DNA from 2 places in the Arthrobacter sp. NQ7 genome. Region 1 is predicted to be linked to the other one. Evidence: riboswitches for the same ligand, from Rfam matches in the RefSeq annotation. Region 1 holds a riboswitch; the other holds the start of a gene.
What was found. Region 1 has a riboswitch for glycine ahead of cycA (D-serine/D-alanine/glycine transporter). Riboswitches for the same ligand answer to the same signal wherever they lie in the genome.
Positions count from the first base shown of each region.

Region 2: it holds a riboswitch for glycine, as region 1 does, so the genes downstream of both, gcvP (aminomethyl-transferring glycine dehydrogenase) here and cycA (D-serine/D-alanine/glycine transporter) in region 1, are expected to answer to the same signal.

Region 1 is NZ_JARFXU020000041.1:5,540-12,454, forward strand. It holds gene gcvP (aminomethyl-transferring glycine dehydrogenase) at 1-703, opposite strand, end outside; glycine riboswitch at 852-951, opposite strand; glycine riboswitch at 1,239-1,336, shown strand; glycine riboswitch at 1,337-1,445, shown strand; gene cycA (D-serine/D-alanine/glycine transporter) at 1,495-3,051, shown strand; gene PUN71_RS22455 (hypothetical protein) at 3,225-4,025, shown strand; gene PUN71_RS22460 (LamB/YcsF family protein) at 4,009-4,758, shown strand; gene PUN71_RS22465 (DUF445 domain-containing protein) at 4,845-6,206, opposite strand; gene PUN71_RS22470 (glycerophosphodiester phosphodiesterase) at 6,256-6,915, shown strand, end outside.
Region 2 is NZ_JARFXU020000032.1:28,035-34,949, forward strand. It holds gene PUN71_RS21270 (APC family permease) at 1-277, opposite strand, end outside; gene PUN71_RS21275 (Dps family protein) at 499-978, shown strand; gene PUN71_RS21280 (MFS transporter) at 1,054-2,601, opposite strand; gene PUN71_RS21285 (TetR/AcrR family transcriptional regulator) at 2,685-3,221, shown strand; glycine riboswitch at 3,317-3,414, shown strand; gene gcvP (aminomethyl-transferring glycine dehydrogenase) at 3,603-6,449, shown strand; gene gcvT (glycine cleavage system aminomethyltransferase GcvT) at 6,458-6,915, shown strand, end outside.

The DNA of each region.
Region 1 (6,915 bases):
CGCCGGACTGGTCCCAAACCCGGCCGGAAACCCCCGGCTGCTGCAGCACGATGCCGTTGATGGCACCTTCGGGAAGTCCCTGGGACAGGTCAGCCACCTCAACCTCGAAGCCCAGCGCCTCGGCGCGGCCCTGGACGATGGCGATGGTCTGCGGGAGGCAGTCGGCGTCGATCACCGTCTTGCCGTCCTTGGCATTCTTGTCCTTGTTGGCGCGGCGCATCAGCAGCACGGACTCAGCCACGGCGGTGGCCTCATCCAGCAGCGAGGCGTTGGCGACGGGGAGGGCCGTCAGGTCCTGGACCATGGTCTGGAAGTTCAGCAGCGCTTCCAGCCGGCCCTGTGAGATTTCCGGCTGGTAGGGCGTGTAGGCCGTGTACCAGGCGGGGGATTCCAGGATGTTGCGGCGGATCACCGGGGGAGTGACGGTGTCGTAGTAGCCCTGGCCGATCATCTGGACGGCGGTCTTGTTCCGGCCGGCGATTCGGCGCAGCTCCGCGAGGACTTCCACCTCGCTGAGGGCGTCCTGCAGGCAGAGGGCAGATTCCTGGCGGATGGAGGCGGGGACGGCAACGTCAACGAGGCCGTCCACGCTGTCATAGCCCACGGCTTTGAGCATGGTGTCGACGTCGGCCTGGCGGCGCGCGCCGATATGGCGGTCAACAAACGATGTTGGAAGCGATTGAATCGTCAAGAGGAACTCCAGGTCTGGCCGGCCTGGGGTGGCACGGCATGGGATGGGTTCCTCCCCGCTCTGTATTGGACCTGAGAGATTCCGCGTGGCCTGCTCTTGGCAGGCGGCCGCTTGCACCGTCGGTGAACCGGATTGAAGCCCGGTTGCTTTCCAGAGTCGCCTCGCCATGACGGTACGTGGGCCTGAGAGATTCCTGGGGAGGATTTGCTCCTACGGCGCCTGCCCGGTGGATGCCGGGAGAACTCTCCCGTCACAGCTCGAAAGGCTTATTCAAATGTGGGTGATTCGGCTCACAAGGTATCGGGAATAGCTGATTATGGCAAGTCGGCGCCCGCGGCGTCGGCCCCGTCCGCAGCCGAAGGAGCGCGGCCAACGGTTATGTCGAAAAGAGTTTGACATTCCATCGTGACGGACACCACACTGAACCCCGGGATTGGCGCCGCGCCGGCTGGCTCAGCGTATCAGGAGCGGCCGACTGCCGGCGCCGGTCCCATCGCACGAAGACCGCAGTCCAGAAAAGGCAGCGGTATCCAACTGAATACGCCTTTGACCTGCGGCGGGAGAGCCTGCCGGGTACATCCAGCAGGCGCCGTAGGAGCAAACCCTCCCCAGGAAACTCTCAGGCCCACGTACCGCCGCGGACAGGCAACTCTGGAAAGCGGCCAGGCATGCCCTGGCTCACCGACGGTGCAAGCGGCCGCCTGCCAAGAGCAGGCCACGCGGAAACTCTCAGGTCCACAACAGAGCGGGGAGGAACCCAATCTTTGCGGTACCCAAATGCCGCTTTACCGATGGAGTTCCTCATGGCGATTCATCCCCCCACGTCCGGCGAACCAGCACGGTTCAACGGCGAACCAGCACGCAACCCCGGTGCGGCCACGGCGGTCCGCAGCGAACCCCCGCACCTGGAACGGCAGCTCACCAACCGGCACATCCAGCTCATCGCCATTGGCGGGGCGATTGGCACCGGCCTCTTCATGGGCTCCGGCAAGACCATCTCCGCTGCGGGGCCCTCCGTGATCTTCGTGTACATGATCATCGGCTTCATGCTCTTCTTCGTCATGCGGGCCATGGGCGAACTGCTGCTGAGCAACCTGAACTACAAGTCCTTCAGTGACTTCGCCGCCGACCTCCTGGGACCGTGGGCGGGTTTCTTCACCGGCTGGACGTACTGGTTCTGCTGGGTCATCACTGGAATCGCCGACGTGATCGCCATCGCGGGCTATTCCAAGGAACTCTGGCCGGCCCTGCCGCTGTGGATTCCGGGCCTGGCCACCGTGGCCATCCTGCTGCTGCTGAACCTCGCCACCGTCAAGGCCTTCGGCGAGACCGAGTTCTGGTTCGCCCTCATCAAGATCGTCGCCATCGCGGCGCTGATCATCGTGGGCCTCTTCATGATCTTCACCGGCTTCCAGAGCGACGCCGGTACGGCCAGCTTCACCAACCTGTGGAGCCACGGCGGGTTCTTCCCCAATGAATTCATGGGCTTTGTGGCCGGCTTCCAGATCGCCGTGTTCGCCTTCGTGGGCATCGAACTGGTGGGCACCACCGCCGCCGAGGCCAGGAACCCGGAGCGCACGCTGCCCAAGGCCATCAACGCCATTCCGGTCCGCGTCCTGCTTTTCTACGTCGGCGCACTGATCATCCTGATGGCCGTCACCCCGTGGACGCAGTTCGCTGCAGGCCACAGCCCGTTCATCGGCATGTTCTCCCTGGCCGGCCTGGGCGCCGCCGCCACGGTGGTCAACCTGGTTGTCCTCACCTCGGCCATGTCCTCGGCCAACTCCGGCATCTACTCCACCTCCCGCATGGTCTTCGGCCTTGCCCAGGAGGGCGACGCGCCCGGCATCTTCAGCCGCCTGTCCACGAGGAAGGTGCCCAGCAACGCCCTGTTCCTGTCCTGCGTCCTGCTGCTCTCCGGCGTCGTCCTCATGTACGCCGGCCAGGACGTTGGCAAGGCGTTCGAAATGGTGACCACGGTGTCGGCCGTCTGCTTCATCTTCGTCTGGTCGATCATCCTTGCCAGCTACATCGCCTTCCGCCGGCGCCGGCCGCACCTGCACGATGCGTCGCAGTTCAAGATGCCCGGCGGCATCCCGGCAGTGTGGGTGGTCTACGCGTTCTTCGCCTTCGTCCTCTGGGCCCTGACCACCCAGCCGGACACGCTCCTTGCCCTGCTCGTGACGCCCGTCTGGTTCGTCGTGCTTGGCGTGGCCTGGGCCATCCTGCGCCGCCGGCCCGCCCACCTGGCCCGCTTCGAGGTCTTCCGGGCTGAGCTCCGCGCTGACCAGGCTGCCGCCGGACAAAACGGTGGCCAAGCCCCGGGCGTGGCAGAGGAGGTCCAGCAGGCCAGGAAGTAACGTCCGACGGCGGGGTGCGGCGCGGGCGCCCGGCTCCAGTTGCCGTTCCCGCCGCCGCAGCCCGCCCGTCGCGTGCTGCAGGCGTGAAAGTTCAGCATGCTTAGTGTTGATCCACATAGGATGGAAATGCACGGCAGCCCAACCGCTGCAGGTCGATTTGAACGAAGGTGACCATGGCCCGGCGCAGCAACCCCGCAGTACGCATCGCACAGGAGACCGCCCACAACGCAATGTTCGACGCCGAGGGCAAGCCCAAGCCCGGTGTCCACAACATGCTGCTGAAGGCAGTTCAGATCCAGCGGCCGCTGGTGCTTGCCTACATCCGCAGGCTCCAGAAGAGGCATCCGCGGGCCACCGCCGCCCAGTTGGCGGACATCGCCGAGCGTGACTACCTCCGGGCCGTGGCCGGTGGGGGCGCGCTGGTGGGTGCCACCGCCGTCGTTCCCGGGGTTGGGACCGTCGCGTCACTGGGACTGTCCGCGGCCGCCACCGTCGGCTTCCTGGAAGCGACGGCACTCTACGCAACGTCACTGGCGGAGCTCCACGGCATCCGCCTGACCAACCCGGAAAAAGCCGGGACCATGGTCATGGCCATCATGCTTGGCGAGGAGGGCACCGCCCTGCTCGGCACACTCAGCGGCCAGGCATCGGGCGGCGCCACCACCACCTGGAGCAACGCCCTCTCCAAGTCGATGGTGGTGCCGGGATTCGGAAGTGTCCGCAAACGGATCCAGCAGGCCTTCCTCAGGAACCTGCTCAAGCGCCAGGGAACTGCCCTGTTCGGCCGGGCCCTTCCGTTCGGGATAGGTGCCGTCGTGGGTGGAGCCGGTAACCTCGTGATGGGCCGTGCGGTGGCCAAGAACGCCCGGGAGGCGTTCGGGCCAATGCCGGAAACCATCCCCGGGGAGCTGACTGCCGCCGCCGGGCCGGACAACCTGACGCTGGAAGGCAACACACTTGGATCTCAACGCTGACGTAGGGCAATCGTTCGGCTCCTGGACGGCCGGCGGCGACCCGGCAATGTTCCAGCTGGCAACCAGCGCCAACGTGGCCTGCGGCCTCCATGCGGGCGATCCCGTCACCATGCTGGACAGCTGCCGGGCCGCCTACGAGCTCGACGTCACCGTTGGCGCACACCTGGGCTACCGCGACCTGGCCGGCTACGGCCGCCGAAGGCTGGGGATGAGCTTCGACGAACTGTTCGGCGACGTGCTGTACCAACTGGGGGCGCTCGACGGCGTAGCCCACGCGGTGGGTGCTTCGGTGGACTTCGTGAAGCCGCACGGAGCGCTGTACGAGACCGTGATTGACGATGCCGACCAGGCGTCAGCGGTGGTGGCGGCTGTGAATGCCTACGACCCGGGGCTTCCTATCCTTGGCTTCCCCGGATCCGAACTGCTGAAGCAGGCCAAGGAGGCCGGCCATCCGGTGTTCACCGAGGCTTTCGCCGACCGTGCGTACCGCGCCGACGGCAGCCTGGTCGCGCTCTCCGACGAAGGCGCCGTGCTGCACGACACCGATGCGGTGGTAGAGCGGGCTGTCCGCCTGGCGACCCAGGGCGACGTCGTCGCGGTGGACGGGACCGTGGTCAGTGTCCGTCCCGATTCCCTGCGCCTCCTCAGCGGAACACCTGCCGCTGTGGAGCTCGCAGCACGCGTCAGGGCCGGGCTTGAGGCCGCCGGTGTGCAGCTGGAGCCGTTCGCCTAGTCCGCTTTTCCGCCGCGCAGGTTCCCCGTCGCACCCCAAATATGCGGGGCGAAAAGGAATATGGCCAGCGCCGGAATCCCTTCGGCTCACCCGAAGATCAGCTGCGCCACCGTGAAGATCGCCAGCCCGGCCAGGGAGCCCACCACGGTGCCGTTGATGCGGATGAACTGCAGGTCCTTGCCCACCTGGAGTTCGATCTTCTGCGACGTTTCCTCGGCATCCCAGCGGGCCACGGTATCGGTGATGACCCCGGCGATGTCCGAACGGTAGGTCCGGACCAGGTACGCCGCGGCGTCGCCGATCCACGCGTTGACCTTCCCGGCCAGCTCGGGATCGTCCACCAGGCGGGAGCCGAAATCGCGTACCGCTGCCTTGAACTTGACCGTCAGTTCACTGTCGGGATCGTCCACGGCGTTCAGCAGGGCGTTCTTGACGGTGCCCCACGTGCGGGATGCCAGTTCGCGCACTTCGGGGTCACCGAGCACCTGGGCCTTGATGTCCTCGGCGCGCGCGATCATCGCGGGATCATGCTGGAGGTCCTGCGCAAGGTCGTTGAGGTACTTGTCGATCGACTGCCGCACCTGGTGGCGCGGGTCAGCCTGGACGGCCCGGACGAACTTCAGGACCTCGAGGTAGACCTTGTCGGCCACCAGCCCGTCCACGAACTGCGGCACCCAGGTGGGGGAGCGGTCGGCGACCAGGCGGGTGACGGTTTCGTGGTTGTCGTCCACCCAGTCCGCGGCACGGTCCACCAGCAGGTCCACCAGCGTGTGGTGGTGCCCGTCGTGGAAGATCCGCTCGGCGAGCCTGCCCACCGGCGGTCCCCACGGCGGTGTGAGCAGGTGCTTGCGGACCATGCCCTCGATGACGGCCTGGACGTCGTCGTCATTCAATACCTTGAAGGCGCCGCGGATCACGGCGGCACCCTCCTTTGCCACCCGGTCGGCGCCGCCGGGGGCGGCCAGCCATTGGCCTGCCCGGCGGGCGATGTTGACGCTTGCCAGCTTGTCCTGCACCACCTGTTCGGACAGGAAGTTGGTCTCCACGAATTCGCCCAGGGAGGCGCCGATCTGGTCCTTGCGCCGCGGAATGATGGCGGTGTGCGGGATCCTGATGCCCATGGGGTACTTGAACAGGGCCGTCACGGCGAACCAGTCGGCCAGCGCACCCACCATGCCGCCCTCGGCAGCGGCCCGCACGTATTGCAGCCACGGGTAGTCCTTTTGCAGGGCGAACGCGAAGACAAAAATCACGGCCATGGCAATCAGCAGGCTCAGCGCCAGCAGCTTCATCTTCCGCAGCGCTGCCGCCTTTTCGGCGTCACCGGAACCGGACTGCTGGCGCACGACGGCGCCTGCCGCCCGGGTGCCCGGACCCACCTCCTGCGCAGCTTCGGAGGGTGCTTCCTGCGTGGTTGGCCCAGTAGTTGCCTCAGAGTTCACCTGCATGTGCCAAGCCTAGCCCCGAAGCCAGGGGCCGGTCGGCTACCGTGTGTCCATGACGATTGACGAGTCAGTGCCGCAGCGGCCGCTGGTCTTTGCCCACCGCGGTTCAAGCGGCGCCTACGCCGAACACACCCGGGCCGCTTACCTGCAGGCGTTGGCGGACGGGGCCGACGGCGTGGAGTGCGATGTCCACCTGACCCGGGACCAGCACGTGGTCCTCCTCCACGACGCCAACCTGGACCGTACCTCGGACGGGACGGGACCGGTGGCGGAGCGGACACTGCATGAGCTGCGCCAGCTGGACTTCTCGTCCTGGAAGGGTGTCCGGATCCCGGAAAACTACGGAGCACGGTCGGAACAGCTCCTGACCCTTCCGGAACTGCTGGACATCCTCCGCGGGGCCGGCCGGCCGGTGAAACTCGCCATCGAGCTCAAGCATCCCAGCCCCTACCAGCTGAAGCTCGAGGACCGGGTGCTGGAGGTCCTCCGCAACGAGGGCTGGGACCCGCAAAGCTCAACGGTGGACAATGTGGCGGTGACCTTCATGAGTTTCAGCGCTGATTCGGTCCGCCACCTGCTCGGTTCCGTTCCGCCCCAGTACATCTGCCAGCTGGTGGACGACCTCACCATCCATGAGATCCGCGGCGGCCTGGGCCTGGGACCGATCACCGGAAGCGCCGTCGCCAACCTGATGAAAGCCACGCAGCTGGAG
Region 2 (6,915 bases), on a different contig from region 1:
AGTCGGCGTTGAGCTCCCGGTAGGCGAGCGAAACCAGGATCATCGGAATGAACCCGATCAGGAAGATAACGGGCAACTGGAGGCCGGCTTCGTTGACGGTGGGTCCCAGTGCGCTGGTGAGGGTATAGGCGGGGGCAATGGTTGAAATGCCGAGGACGACGACGGCCAGGAGCCCGAGCTGCCCGCCCTTGAGTCCCTTGGCACTGACGCCGTCCGTGGACGGTGCGTGGGCGTGCGGACCGGGTTTGGCCGTACTGGTGCGGATTGTCTCTGTCATGGCACCACTTTCTGGAAGGCTGTGAGACGGAGGTCACTATATGAATGGCGTTCATTTAGTATGGGGGTGCCGGGCTGCGGATGCAAGATGAAATATGAATCACATTCGTTTATGACTCATCTTCAGAATTAGTAAGCTCACTGAGAAATTCGCGGATACCCTGCCGCCACCCCATCCGTGGCTGGTAGCGTCTGCCTTATTGGACCACCAGAGGAGGATGCATGAAAGCTTCACCGACACTGACCAACAACCTGCAGGCCGTACTTGCCGACCTCATCGAGCTCCACGTGCAGGGTAAGCAGGCGCACTGGAACATCGTGGGCACCAACTTCCGCGACCTCCACCTGCAGCTTGATGAGATCGTCGACGCCGCCCGCCAGTTCGCGGATGACACCGCCGAACGCATGCGCGCCCTGCATGCCCTTCCCGACGGCCGCAGCTCCACCGTCGCCGAAACCACCAGCCTGGCCCAGTTCCCCGACGGACTGATCAGCACAACGGATGCCATCGAGCGGATCGTCGCCGCCATGGAGGCCGCCGTGGGCACCATGCGCAAGGTCCATGACGAAGTGGACGAAGAAGACCCCACGTCGGCTGACCTGCTGCACGAGTTCATCGCCCGGCTGGAGCAGTTCGCCTGGATGGTGCAGGCGGAAAACATGAAGCCGACCGCCAAGGTCACCGCCGCCGACTCCAAGTAGCCGGCAGCCACCGCCATCGGCGTGGCGCCCTTTGCAGGGCAATCCCCCTGCAAAGGGCGCTTTTTTCTGCCCCGGCTAGGAAGCCTTCGGCACTCTCCGAAGGACGACGGCGGCCAGGACTGCCGCCGCCGCCATCAGGACCAGCCCAATCGCCGCGGTGATGTGCACGCCGGAGTCGAAGGCGGCGGCTGCGGCATCCCTGGTCAGCTCCGCCAGTGGAGCGGGGAGGCCGGCCGCCGCTTCCACCGCCCCGGCCAGGGTTTCCCTGGCGTTGTGCAGGCCGGGGCCCGGCAGTATTTCCTCCACCCCTGCGGGCAGCCGCAGGTTTTGCTGGTAGGAGGCGGTCAGGATGGAACCCAGCACCGCCGTCCCCAGCAGAGATCCCACCTCATAGCCCGTTTCCGAGATCGCAGCAGCGGCCCCGGATTTCTCCGGCGGCGCTGAGCCCAGGATGAGGTCGTTGGATATTGTTTCCGCCGTGCCGACACCCAGCGCCAGGACCAGCAGGGCTGCCAGCAGCAGCGCGGGGCCGCCGTCGTGGTTCCCGAAGGCAACCATGCTGTAGCCCGCGGCGCTGAAAGCCAGGCCCGCCGCCACCACTGCCCCGGGACGCACCTTGCGGACCAGGGGAACCACGACCAAACCCGACACAACCGTGGCCGCCAGTGCCGGAATCATCGCGACGCCGGCGGCTGACGGGGTCATCCCTTCGAGGAGCTGGAGATGCTGGGCCAGGAACAGGATGAAGCCGTTGAAGGAGAACAGGGCGAGGATGTTGGCGCTGATGGCCATGCTGAACACGCTGTTCCCGAACAGCGACATGTCAAGCAGGGGGTGCTCCAGCCGGTGCTGGCGCCGGACGAATACGACGCCCATGGCCAGGCCGAAGAGGATGCTGCCCAGCCCGGCTGCGCCGGGACCCTCGGTGGCCAGCGCCTTGATGCCGTAAACCACCGGAACCATGACCAGCATGGAGAGCAGGATGCTGGGAATATCCACCTTTCCTGGTGCCGGGTCCTTCGATTCCGGAATAAGGGCCGGCCCACCCGCCAGCAGGGGAAGCATGAGGGGGACTGCCACCAGGAACACGGCACCCCACCAGAAGTGCTCCACCAGCCATCCGCCGAAGATCGGCCCCAGGGCCGCGCCGCCCGAGAATCCCGCGGCCCAGATGGCCACCGCAAGCCGGCGGCGGTTGGGCTGGGGAAAAATATTCCGGATCAGCGACAGCGTGGACGGCATCAGAATGGCGCCAAAGAATCCCAGGGCTGCGCGGCCGGCAATCAGCCACTCAGGCGTGGGGGCGAAGGCCGTTGCGGCTGAGAGGGCTGCGAAGCCCAGGCTGCCAATGATCAACAGCCTCCGCCGCCCGATCCGGTCACCCAGGCTGCCCATGGATACCAGCAGCCCGGCCAGCACCAGCGGGTAGGCGTCGACGATCCACAGCAGCTGCACGCCGGACGGATCCAGGGCGCGGGCAATGGCCGGGAGGGCAAAGGTCAGGGCCGTATTGTCCACTGCCACCAGCAGTACCGGAAACATCAGCAGCGCCAGGGCGGCCCAATCACGCCGGCCGGAGAGGGCCGGGCTGGTCTCCAACGGGGTGGGTGCGGTCGTCGTCATGAAATAACTATACCGTCCAGACGGTATAGTTTGAAAGCGCCGGCATTCCGCTTTCCTGCCGGATGCCGGGCATGATGGGAAGCATGCCCCGAAAGCCTGTAGCCCGTGACGCGGTCCTTGATGCCTTCGAGTCCCTGCTGATCGAAGTGGGGGAGCGCGCGGCCACCCTCGATGCCGTGGCGCGAAAGGCCGGCGTGTCGAAGGGCGGCCTCCTGTACCACTTTCCGAACAAGGAAGCCCTTATCGCCGTGCTGCTCGACCGGCTGGAAGGGCTGGCCAAGGCCGACGCCGATGCCATGGCCTCGGCCAGCGAGGGCGCCGCGGCATACTTCATCCGTTCTTCCGTCTGGGCCGACACTCCCCTGGACCGCGCCATCGTGGCCGCCACCAGGCTTGCCGAAGTGGCGCACGAAGAGACCCGCCGCCGTTTCGCAGCCATCCAGCAGCGCTGGCTGGACGAAATCGCGGCCGACGTGGGGCCGGGGCTGGCCAAGGCCGTGCTGTACATGGGTGACGGGCTGTATTTCAACGCCATGCTGTCCGTGGCGCCCGCGCCGGAGGGCGGAGGGGCGGCCGACGTTGAGGAACTGCTGGCCGCGCTGGAACGGCTTCGCAGGTAGGTTTCGGCATTTGCCGGGAGGGGCCGCCCCGTAGGACAATGGAGAGTTGTGAGGGCTGTCACCGGCCGTCATGAAACCCACAACTTAATAGCCTTTGATCTGCGGCGGGAGAGTTCTGCCGGAAGTACAGGCAGGCGCCGTAGGAGCAAATCCTCCCCAGGAATCTCGCAGGCCCCTGTACCGCCGCGGCGAGGCGCCTCTGGAAAGCAGCAGGCAGTCATCCTTCCCCCTGGGAGGGGCCAAAGGCTGTTGTGCTCACCGACGGTGCAAGCGGGTCCTGCCCAGGCAGGGGACGCGGAAACTCTCAGGTCCAATACAGAGCGGGGAGGAACCCGAATAGCTGTGGCGTACCCTGCGCCGCCTGAGTAAATGGAGTTCCTTGTGTCGGTTACCCCAGCCTCCACCACGTTCGTAGACCGCCATATCGGTGCGCGCCGCCAGGCCGACGTCGACACCATGCTCAAAGCCGTGGGCTACGACACGGTCGACAACCTGGTGGACACGGCGGTGCCCAAGGTCATCCGCCAGGAGACCGCCCTCCGCCTGCAGGACGCCCTCAGCGAGGTCGAAGTCCTCACCGAACTCCGTAAACTGGCGGCGAAAAACAAGACCGCCGTCCAGATGATCGGGCAGGGCTACTACGACACCGTGACTCCGCCGGTGATCCGCCGGAACATCCTGGAGTCCCCTGCCTGGTACACGGCCTACACGCCCTACCAGCCGGAAATCTCGCAGGGCCGCCTCGAGGCGCTGCTGAACTTCCAAACCATGGTGCAGGACCTTGTGGGACTGCCCATCGCCAACGCTTCCCTGCTGGATGAGGCCACCGCCGTGGCCGAGGCCGTGCTGCTGATGCGCCGCGCCAACAAGGACAAGAATGCCAAGGACGGCAAGACCGTCCTGGACAGCGACGTGCTGCCCCAGACCATCGCCATCGTCCAGGGCCGCGCCGAGGCGCTGGGCTTCGAGGTGGAGGTCGCCGACCTGTCCCAGGGACTTCCCGAGGGCGACATCAACGGCATCGTGCTGCAGCAGCCTGGCGCCTCCGGACGCGTCTGGGACCAGTCCGGCGTTATCGCCGCCGCCAAGGAGCGCGGCGCGCTGGTAACCGTTGCCGCCGACCTGCTGGCACTCACCCTGATCACGCCCCCGGGGGAGCAGGGCGCGGACATTGCCGTGGGCTCCGCCCAGCGCTTCGGTGTTCCCCTGTTCTTCGGCGGCCCGCACGCCGCCTACATGGCCGTCCGCAAGGGCTTGGAACGTTCGCTGCCCGGCCGCCTGGTGGGCGTGTCCAAGGACGACGCCGGCGTCCCCGCCTACCGCCTGGCGCTGCAGACCCGCGAGCAGCACATCCGCCGCGAAAAGGCCACGTCCAACATCTGCACCGCCCAGGCGCTCCTGGCCATCGTCGCCTCCATGTACGCGGTGTACCACGGCCCGGACGGGCTGAAGGCGATCGCCGGAACGGTGCACGGCCACGCGCGCACCCTGGCGGCCTCACTTGCCGCTGCCGGCGTCGAGGTCCTGCACCGGAGCTTCTTCGACACCCTGACCGTGCGCGTCCCCGGCCGCGCAGCAGCCCTCGTCGCCGACGCCGAGGCGCGGGGCATCAACCTGCGCCACATCGACGGCGACACGGTCGGCATCTCCCTGGATGAAACCACGACGGCGGCCGTCGTCGCCCAGGTTGCCGACATCTTCGGCGCCCAGGTCGCCGACGGGGACGGCTTTGCCCTCGAAGCCGCCGTTGAGCGTTCTTCCGACTACCTGCAGCACCCGGTGTTCAACACACACCGGTCAGAAACCCAGCTGCTGCGCTACATCCGCAAGCTCTCGGACCGGGACCTGGCGCTCGACCGCACCATGATACCGCTGGGCTCCTGCACCATGAAGCTGAACGCCACCGCCGAAATGGAAGCCATTTCCTGGCCGGAGTTCGCCTCCATCCACCCGTTCGCCCCGGACTCCCAAACCGAGGGCTGGCGCGAACTCATCTCGGGCCTGGAAGCGGACCTCGCGGAGATCACGGGCTACGACCAGGTGTCCATCCAGCCCAACGCCGGCTCCCAGGGCGAACTGGCCGGGCTGCTGGCGATCCGCGGCTACCACCACTCCCGCGGCGAGCAGCAGCGCAACATCTGCCTGATCCCGGCCTCGGCGCACGGCACCAACGCCGCCTCCGCCGTCTTGGCCGGCATGAAGGTCGTCGTCGTGGCCACCGCCGCGGACGGCACCATCGACCACGATGACCTGACGGCCAAGATCGAGGCCAACAAGGACGCCTTGTCCTGCATCATGATCACCTACCCCTCCACCCATGGGGTCTATGACGGCGATGTCCGGGACGTCTGCGACGCAGTCCACGCCGCAGGCGGCCAGGTGTACATCGACGGCGCGAACCTGAACGCCCTGGTGGGCCTGGCGCAGCCGGGCCAGTTCGGCGGCGACGTCTCGCACCTGAACCTGCACAAGACCTTCTGCATCCCGCACGGCGGCGGCGGACCCGGCGTCGGCCCGGTCGCTGCCAAGGCGCACCTGGCACCCTTCATGCCCGGCGACGCGAACAAGGCCGCGCACGAGGCAGGCCACGGTGTCGCGATCAGTGCGTCCCGTTTCGGCTCCGCCGGGGTGCTGCCGATTTCGTGGGCCTACGTGAAGCTGATGGGCGGCGAGGGCCTGACCGAGGCCACCAAGTCCGCGCTGCTCGCCGCGAACTACGTCGCCTCACGCCTGAACGAATACTTCCCCGTCCTGTACACCGGCGAGGGAGGCCTGGTGGCGCACGAGTGCATCCTGGACCTGCGCGAACTCACCGCGAAGACCGGGGTCACGGCCGAGGACGTGGCCAAGCGGCTGATCGACTTCGGCTTCCACGCCCCCACCCTGTCCTTCCCCGTCGCCGGGACCCTGATGGTGGAGCCCACCGAATCCGAGGACCTCGCCGAAATCGACCGCTTCATCGACGCCATGATCAGCATCCGCAAGGAAATCGACCAGGTGGCCAACGGGGACTTCGCCGTGACGGACTCACCCCTGCGCCACGCACCCCACACGGCAGCCGCCGTCGTCAGCTCCGACTGGGACCGCGCCTACCCCCGCGAACAGGCCGCCTTCCCCGCCCACCACAAACAGGACAAGTACTTCCCGCCCGTGGGACGCATCGACGGCGCGGCCGGCGACCGGAACCTCATCTGCTCCTGCCCACCGCTTTCCGAGTTCGAGAACTGAGCCACCCCATGACCGCGAAATATACGGCCCTCTACAACGAACACCAGAAGCTTGGCGCCTCCTTCACGGACTTCGGCGGCTGGCAGATGCCGCTCAAGTACGAATCCGAACTCGCTGAACACCACGCCGTCCGCAAGGCTGCGGGGCTGTTCGACCTCTCCCACATGGGCGAAGTCTGGGTCACCGGCCCGGATGCCGCTGCTTTCCTGGACTACGCCCTGGTGGGGAAGGTCTCCGCCATGGCGGTGGGCAAGGCGAAGTATTCGCTGATCTGCAATCCGGACGGCGGCATCATCGACGACCTGATCGTCTACCGCCGTCCGGCGGCCGAAGACGGCACCGACGTCTTCCTCGTGGTGCCCAACGCGGGCAACGCCGGGACGGTCGCCCGTGAACTGCTGGAGCGGACCTCAGGCTTCAATGCACTGGTGGACGATGCTTCAGGCCGCACGTCCCTCATCGCGGT